2 linked regions of the Blastococcus saxobsidens DD2 genome follow. The main gene of each other region encodes a partner of the protein of the gene in region 2 in a complex. Links are inferred from orthologs where the notes say so. Each region holds a gene or a part of one and is shown on either strand. Other genes may lie near its edges. The genes, in order: mfd and uvrA.

Evidence for each region.
Region 1: the proteins of uvrA (region 2) and mfd are in contact, whole or in part, in a crystal structure (PDB 4DFC), measured with the Escherichia coli proteins. The link is inferred for Blastococcus saxobsidens DD2 from one-to-one orthologs.

What each region holds. Positions count from the first base shown.
Region 1 is NC_016943.1:751,833-756,232, reverse strand. The notes cover bases 247-4,343. They hold mfd (transcription-repair coupling factor), read right to left. Parts: upstream 4,005-4,343; coding sequence 447-4,004; downstream 247-446. Other genes in these bases: BLASA_RS03540 (adenylyltransferase/cytidyltransferase family protein), read right to left, coding at 4,120-4,343; BLASA_RS03550 (SurA N-terminal domain-containing protein), read right to left, coding at 247-386. Also shown: more of BLASA_RS03550, read right to left, coding at 1-246; more of BLASA_RS03540, read right to left, coding at 4,344-4,400. UniProt on the Escherichia coli protein: Couples transcription and DNA repair by recognizing RNA polymerase (RNAP) stalled at DNA lesions. Mediates ATP-dependent release of RNAP and its truncated transcript from the DNA, and recruitment of nucleotide excision repair machinery to the damaged site.
Region 2 is NC_016943.1:3,115,780-3,119,503, forward strand. Bases 60-3,480 are described here. They hold uvrA (excinuclease ABC subunit UvrA), read right to left. Parts: upstream 3,158-3,480; coding sequence 260-3,157; downstream 60-259. Other genes in these bases: BLASA_RS14780 (hypothetical protein), read right to left, coding at 60-144; BLASA_RS14790 (amidase), read right to left, coding at 3,339-3,480. In the rest of the region: more of BLASA_RS14780, read right to left, coding at 1-59; more of BLASA_RS14790, read right to left, coding at 3,481-3,724. UniProt on the Escherichia coli protein: The UvrABC repair system catalyzes the recognition and processing of DNA lesions. UvrA is an ATPase and a DNA-binding protein. A damage recognition complex composed of 2 UvrA and 2 UvrB subunits scans DNA for abnormalities.

The sequences.
Region 1 (4,400 bases), 2.4 Mb from region 2 along the record:
TCCCGGACGTCCGCGCGGCTGACCCCCTGCTGCGCGAGCCGGTCGTAGACGGCCTCGGGGTCGTCGCTGCCCAGCAGCTCCTCGATCCGGCGGTTCACCTCGCGGTCGGTGACCCGCACCCCGTAGCGCTCCGCCGCGGCGTCGTGGACCGCGCCCTCCAGCAGCAGCCCCAGCACCGCGCGGGTGAACTCGTCCTCCCGGCCCTCGGCCGACGCCGCGACGAGCTCGTCGGCCAGCCGCTCGTCGATCTCGGCCTGCAACTCGTCGACGCTGATCTGCTCCTCGCCCACGTAGGCGGCGACGTCAGGTGCCGAGCGGCACCCGGCCAACGCGACGGCGACCAGGAACACGGCGGCACACGAGCGGGCAGCGCGACGGATCAGCACGCCCGGCAGACTCCCACACCTGCTGTGACGGGCGCCGCACGCCGCCCCGGGCGGTGCCCGCTACGCAGCGACCGGCTGGTCGAGCACCGCGCGCAGCACCGAGTGCAGGTTCTCCAGCAGGGCGACGTCGCGCAGCGGGGTGCGGCGGTCGGGGCCCACCGGCACCTTGAGCGAGATGGTCCGCACGGCGGCCTTGTAGGACGCGCCGTCGGCCAGCCGGGCGAGCCGCATCTGCTTGGACTCCGGCAGGTCGACCGGGCCGATCCGGATGGTGCGGCCCTGCAGCGACACCTCGGTGACGCCGAGCGCCCGCATCGCGACCCGGAACCGGGCCACGGCCAGCAGGTTGAGCACCGGCGCCGGCGGGGCGCCGTACCGGTCGGTGAGCTCGTCGAGCACCGCCTGCGCCTGCTCGTCGTCCTGGATCGAGGCCACCTTGCGGTAAGCCTCCATGCGCAGCCGCTCGCCGGGCACGTAGTCGTGCGGCAGGTGCGCGTCCACCGGCAGGTCGACGCGGACCTCCACCGGCTCGGCGGGCGCCTCCTCGCCGGTGACCTGCGCCCGGTAGTCGGCCACGGCCTCGCCGACCAGCCGCACGTAGAGGTCGAAGCCGACACCGGCGATGTGCCCGGACTGCTCGCCGCCGAGCAGGTTGCCCGAGCCGCGGATCTCCAGGTCCTTCATCGCCACCGCCATGCCGGCGCCGAGGTCGGTGTTGTTGGCGATGGTGGTCAGCCGGTCGACCGAGGTCTCGGTGAGCGTGCGGGTGGGGTCGTAGGTGAAGTAGGCGTAGGCCCGCTCCCGGCCCCGGCCGACCCGGCCGCGGATCTGGTGCAGCTGGGAGAGCCCGAAGGTGTCGGCGCGGTCGACGATCAGCGTGTTGGCGTTCGGGATGTCCAGGCCCGACTCGACGATCGTCGTCGCGACCAGGACGTCGTACTCCTTCTCCCAGAAGCCGACCATGATCCGCTCGAGCTCGTGCTCCTTCATCTGCCCGTGCCCGACGGCGATCCGGGCCTCGGGCACCAGGGAGCGGATCTTCGCCGCTGCCTTGTCGATCGACTGCACCCGGTTGTGGATGACGAAGACCTGGCCGTCGCGCAGCAGCTCGCGGCGGATCGCGGCGGCCATCTGCTTGTCGCTCCAGGCGCCCACGTAGGTGAGCACGGGGTGCCGCTCCTCGGGCGGGGTGAGGATCGTCGACATCTCGCGGATGCCGGTGAGGCTCATCTCCAGGGTGCGCGGGATGGGGGTGGCCGACATCGACAGGACGTCGACCGCCGTCCGCATCGTCTTCAGGTACTCCTTGTGCTCGACGCCGAAGCGCTGCTCCTCGTCGACGATGACCAGCCCGAGGTCCTTCCACCGGGTGGTCGGCTGCAGCAGCCGGTGCGTGCCGACCAGGATGTCGATCTCGCCGGCGGCGAGCTGCCGGAGGATCTCGGTGGTCTCCTTGTCCGACTGGAACCGGGAGAGCACCTTCACCGTCACCGGGAACTGCGCGACCCGCTCGGAGAAGGTCTTGACGTGCTGGTTGGCCAGCAGCGTCGTCGGCACCAGGACGGCGACCTGCTTGCCGTCCTGCACCGCCTTGAAGGCGGCCCGGATCGCGATCTCGGTCTTCCCGTAGCCGACGTCGCCGCAGATGATCCGGTCCATCGGCACCGTCTGCTGCATGTCTGCCTTGACCTCGTCGATCGCGGCCAGCTGGTCGGGCGTCTCCTGGAACGGGAAGGCGTCCTCCAGCTCCCGCTGCCAGACGGTGTCGGGCCCGAAGGCGTGCCCCTGGGTGGCCATGCGCGCGGAGTACAGCCGGATGAGCTCGCCGGCGATCTGCTTGACCGCCTTGCGGGCCGAGCTCTTGGTCTTCTGCCAGTCGGCGCCACCGAGCTTGGACAGCGCGGGGGCCTCGCCGCCGACGTAGCGGGTGAGCTGGTCCAGCGCGTCGGTCGGCACGAACAGCCGGTCCGGCGGCTGGTTCCGCCGCGACGGGGCGTACTCGACGATCAGGTAGTCGCGCTGACCGCCGTTGACCGTGCGGCTGATCATCTCGATGTAGCGGCCGACGCCGTGCTGCTCGTGGACCACGAGGTCACCCGGCTGCAGCTGCACCAGGTCGACGGCGTTGCGCCGCCGCGCGGGCATCTTCACCGCGTCGCGCATCGTCGTGCCGCGCTGACCGGTCAGGTCGTGCTCGGTGACCAGCGCCAGGCCGACACCGGGGAAGGCGAACCCCGCCTCGAGGTTGCCTTGGGTGACGTGGGTCAGCCCGGCGTCCGGGGCGGTGGCGACGTCGGGCACCAGCCGGACGCCGAGCTCGGTCTCGGTGAGCTGGTCGGCGGCCCGCTGGGCGGGGCCGGGGCCGGCGAAGGTGACGACGACCCGCCAGCCGTCGCGGTGCCAGCCGCGCATCCGCTCCACGGCGGCGCCCTGGTCGCCGTGGAACCGCTCGACCGGAGTCGCGTCGAGGGTCACCTGGCCCTCGTCGGCCGTGCCCTCGTCCCCCAGCCCACCCCCGAGCGCGAACACCCCGGTGGTCCACCACGGCAGCCCGCGGGTGCGCGCGCCGGCCTCGACGTCGGCGAGGTCGCGGAAGGCGGACGCACCGAGGTCCAGCGGCGCCTCTCCCGCCTCCGCGGCGGTCGCCCACGAGGCGGCGAGGAACTCGTCGGCGGTGCGCACCAGGTCCGCCGCCCGGCTGCGCACCCGCTCGGGGTCGGAGACCAGGACGTGCGTGCCCGCCGGCACGAGGTCGGTGAGCAGCTGCATGGCCTCGTCGCCGATCAGGGCGGGGGTCAGCGACTCCATGCCCTCGACGGCGATGCCCTCGGCGAGCTTGCCCAGGACCTCGATCAGGCCGGGGTGCTCGACCGCCAGCGCCGCCGCACGGGCCCGCACCTCGTCGGTGAGCAGCAGCTCGCGGCAGGGCGGTGCCCACAGCCGGTCGGGGCGCTCGTCGAGCGAGCGCTGGTCGGCGGCGGAGAAGTAGCGGAGCTCGTCGACCTCGTCACCCCAGAACTCCACCCGCACCGGGTGCGGCTCGGTGGGCGGGAAGACGTCGAGCAGCCCACCGCGGACGGCGAACTCGCCGCGCTTCTCGACCAGCTCCACCCGGGTGTAGGCGGCGTCGGACAGTGCCTGGGCGACGCCGTCCAGTTCCGCGGAGTCCCCCGGCTCCAGTTCCACCGGCACCAGGTCGCCGAGCCCAGGGGCCAGCGGCTGCAGCACGCTCCGGACCGGAGCGACCAGGACGTCGATCGTGCCGTTCGCGCCGGGGTGGGTGAGGTCGCGCAGCACCGCCAGCCGGCGCCCGACGGTGTCCGCCCGGGGGCTCATGCGCTCGTGGGGCAGCGTCTCCCAGGCCGGGAAGACCTCGACCCGCCGGTCCGGCACGAAGCAGCGGAGCAGGTCCGCGGTCGCGTCGGCGTCCCGCTCGCCGGCAGTGACGACGAGGACCGGCACGCCCGCCCCCGGCTGCCGCGCGGCCAGCGCGGCGGCGACGAGGGGCTGGACCGGCGGCGGAGCGGTGACGGCGAGCGACGCGCGCCCGGCCGAGGCGACCACGCGGGCCATGCCGGGGTCGGTGAGGACGACGTCGAGCACGCCGCGCAAGGTCACGGGGTTTCCCACTCCTGGAGATCTGTCGGCGGCACACGCGCCGCCGGTCGCGGCGGTGCCGATCTCCCAGGTTAGATGGCCGCTTCCGGTGCTGCCGCCCGCCGTCCGGCTCCGGTCAGGAGATGAGAGCTCGGGCCGCGGGCTCCTGCGCCTCGATGGCGGCCAGCGCCCTGCGCAGGGCCGTGCTCGAGGTGTGCATCGTGTACGGGAAGTACCGCACCTCGACGCCGACCTCGGCGAAATCGCGCTCCAGGCGGTCGCCCTTCGGCGTGCCCCGCCAGTCGTCGCCCTTGAAGATCACGTCGAACCGGACGTCCCGCCAGGTGTCGATCTTGTCCGGGAGGACCTCCGCGTGCACGTCGTCGACGAAGCGGAGGCTGCGGACGATCTCCATCC
Region 2 (3,724 bases):
CTTGGTCACGACGAGCAGGGCGACCCCGAGAATCCCGACCAGCACGACAGCGGAGACGATGCCCGACCCGGGCCTGCTCTTGCCCTGCCATGGCTGCCCGCAGTGGCTCATGTCCGGGTCACAGTCGGGCGTGAGTGCGCTCATCGCAGCCTCCTCGGGGACGTCAGGGCATCCCGGTGATGTCGATCACACGGAGCGTACGCCTTCGTGACATCTCTCACAAGGCGTCCAGCACATGCCCCCGCAGGACGACGGTCGGTCAGCTGGCCTTCTTGCGGACCCGCTTGGGCGCCGGGCCGGCTGCTGCGGCGGCGACGGCGTCGGCGTCGAGCAGCGGGGCGAGGTACCGGCCGGTGTGGCTCTCCGGCACCGAGGCGACGAACTCCGGCGATCCCTGGGCGACCACCACGCCACCGCGGAAGCCACCCTCGGGCCCCATGTCGATGAGCCAGTCGGCGCTCTTGATGACGTCGAGGTTGTGCTCGATGACGATCACGGAGTTCCCCTTGTCGACCAACCCCTGCAGCACCAGCAGCAGCTTGCGGATGTCCTCGAAGTGCAGGCCGGTGGTCGGCTCGTCGAGGACGTAGATGCTCCGCCCGTTGGACCGCTTCTGCAGCTCGCTGGCCAGCTTCACCCGCTGCGCCTCGCCGCCCGACAGGGTCGTCGCCGGCTGGCCCAGCCGCACGTAGCCCAGGCCGACGTCGGTGAGGGTGCGGAGGTAGCGGGCGATCGCCGGGATGGCGGCGAAGAAGTCGGCGGCCTCCTCGATCGGCATGTCGAGGACCTCGGCCACCGTCTTGCCCTTGTAGTGCACCTCGAGGGTCTCCCGGTTGAACCGGGCGCCCTTGCACACCTCGCAGGGCACGTAGACGTCGGGCAGGAAGTTCATCTCGATCTTCAGCGTGCCGTCGCCCGAACACGCCTCGCAGCGGCCGCCCTTCACGTTGAAGGAGAACCGGCCGGGCAGGTAGCCGCGGACCTTCGCCTCCGTCGTCTGGGCGAAGAGCTTGCGCACGTGGTCCCAGACCCCGGTGTAGGTGGCCGGGTTGGACCGGGGTGTGCGGCCGATCGGTGACTGGTCGACGTGCACGACCTTGTCCAGGTGCTCCAGGCCGGTGACGGTCCGGTGCCGCCCCGCCACCTGCCGCGCCCGGTTCAGCTGGTTGGCCAGCGTGGTGTAGAGGATGTCGTTGACCAGCGTCGACTTGCCCGACCCCGAGACACCGGTGACCGCCACCAGGCAGCCCAGCGGGAAGGCGACGTCGATGCCGCGCAGGTTGTTCTCGCGGGCGCCCTTCACCACCAGCTCGCGCCCCGGCTCCGGCACTCGCCGCTTCTGCGGGACGGAGATCTCCATCCGGCCGGAGAGGTAGGCGCCGGTGATCGACCGCTCGCTGGACAGCAGGTCCTGGACCGTGCCGCTGACGACGACCTCACCGCCGTGCTCCCCGGCACCCGGGCCGATGTCGACGACCCAGTCGGCGGTCCTGATGGTGTCCTCGTCGTGCTCGACCACGATGAGGGTGTTGCCCATGTCCCGCAGCCGGACGAGGGTCTCGATCAGCCGGCTGTTGTCCCGCTGGTGCAGACCGATCGAGGGCTCGTCGAGCACGTAGAGGACGCCGACCAGTCCGGAGCCGATCTGGGTGGCCAGCCGGATCCGCTGCGCCTCCCCACCGGCCAGGGTCGCGGCCGGCCGGTCCAGCGACAGGTAGTCCAGGCCGACGTCGACCAGGAAGGACAGCCGCGCCTGGATCTCGCGGAGGACGCGGTCGGCGATCGCCTTCTCCCGCTCCCCCAGCTCCAGGGCGCCGAGCCACTGCGACGCCTCGCCGATCGACAGGTTCGTGACCTCGGCGATGGACCGGCCGTTGAGCTTCACCGCGAGGATCTCCGGCTTGAGCCGGGTGCCGTGGCAGACGGGACAGGGCACGTCGCGCATGTAGCCCTCGTACTTGTCCCGCATGTAGTCGCTGTCGGTGTCGTCGTGCCGGCGCTCGAGGAACGGCAGGACGCCCTCGAAGGCGGCGTAGTAGCTGCGCTCACGGCCGTAGCGGTTCTTGTAGCGGACGTGCACCTGGTCGGGCGAGCCGTGCAGGATCGCCTTCTGCACCGTGGCCGGCAGCCGCTCCCACGGGTCGTCCATGGAGAAGCCGATCTGCTGCGACAGACCGGTGAGCAGCCGGGTGAAGTACTCGTTGCTCATCGAGCTGGACCACGGCGCGATCGCGCCCTGGTTGAGGCTCTTCTCCGCATCCGGGACGACGAGCTCGGGGTCGACCTCCTTGCGGGTGCCGATGCCGGTGCACTCGCCGCACGCGCCGAACGGCGAGTTGAAGGAGAACGAGCGCGGCTCCAGCGCCTCGAACGACAACCCGTCGTCCACGCAGGCCAGGTGCTCGGAGAAGGTGCGCTCCCGCTCCGGGTCGTCCTCGGGCAGGTCGACGAAGTCGAGGACGACCAGGCCACCGGCGAGCCCGAGCGCGGTCTCCACCGAGTCGGTGAGCCGGCGCTTGGCGCTCTCCTTCACCGTGAGGCGGTCGATGATCACCTCGATGCTGTGCTTCTCCTGCTTCTTGAGCGTCGGCGGCTCGGTCAGCGGGTGCACGGTGCCGTCGACCCGGACGCGGGAGAAGCCCTGGGTCTGCAGGGAGCTGAACAGGTCGACGTACTCGCCCTTGCGCGCCCGGACCACCGGGGCCAGGACCTGGAACCGGGTGCCCTCGGGCATCGCCAGGACCTGGTCGACGATCTGCTGCGGGCTCTGCCGGGAGATCGGCTTGCCGCAGTTGGGGCAGTGCGGCTGGCCGGCGCGGGCGTAGAGCAGGCGCAGGTAGTCGTAGACCTCGGTGATCGTGCCGACGGTCGACCGGGGGTTGCGGTTGGTCGACTTCTGGTCGATCGACACCGCCGGCGAGAGACCCTCGATGAAGTCGACGTCGGGCTTGTCCATCTGGCCCAGGAACTGGCGGGCGTAGGCCGACAGCGACTCGACGTAGCGGCGCTGCCCCTCGGCGAAGATCGTGTCGAAGGCGAGACTGGACTTGCCCGACCCCGACAGGCCCGTGAAGACGATGAGCGCGTCCCGGGGAAGGTCGATGTGGACGTCCTTGAGGTTGTGCTCACGGGCGCCGCGGACGACGAGCCGGTCCATGTGATCCCTGTCGGTCGCTGGTGGATGTCACCTGGTGGATGTGACGGGTGCTGCGGTGGTCGGCGACCGCTGACGATCGGTTGCGGTCACCGGGTGCAACACCCCGGCGACCCGCGGTCGTCCGTCGGACGGTGTGAGCTGCGCCCGGTCACCGGCGCACCGCCGCCCGTCGGTGGAGCGCTCAGGCGAAGGCGGCGGCCGGTGGCGACGTCGGGTCGAACACCGGCGCGTACCGGCGCCACGGCTGCCGGTCCTCCAGCTCTCCGGCTATCCAGAGTAGTAGCCCCTCGGCGCCGGGCGGGCCGACGAACTGGACGGGCACCGGGAGCCCGCCCGGCCGGGTGCCGGCGGGGAGCACGGCTGCCGGGATGCCGGCCAGGTTCCAGGCCGCCGTCCAGGGGGCCCACCGGGCGTTGGCCGTGATGTTGGCCAGGAACGACCGCTCGTGCCAGGGCCGCGCCGGCAGCGGCGGGCCGGTGGTGACCGGCGTGAGCAGCAGGTCGACGTCGTCGAAGAACCGGATCATCCGCTCGCGGAAGCGGGCCTGGGTCCGCGGCCGCACGAGCC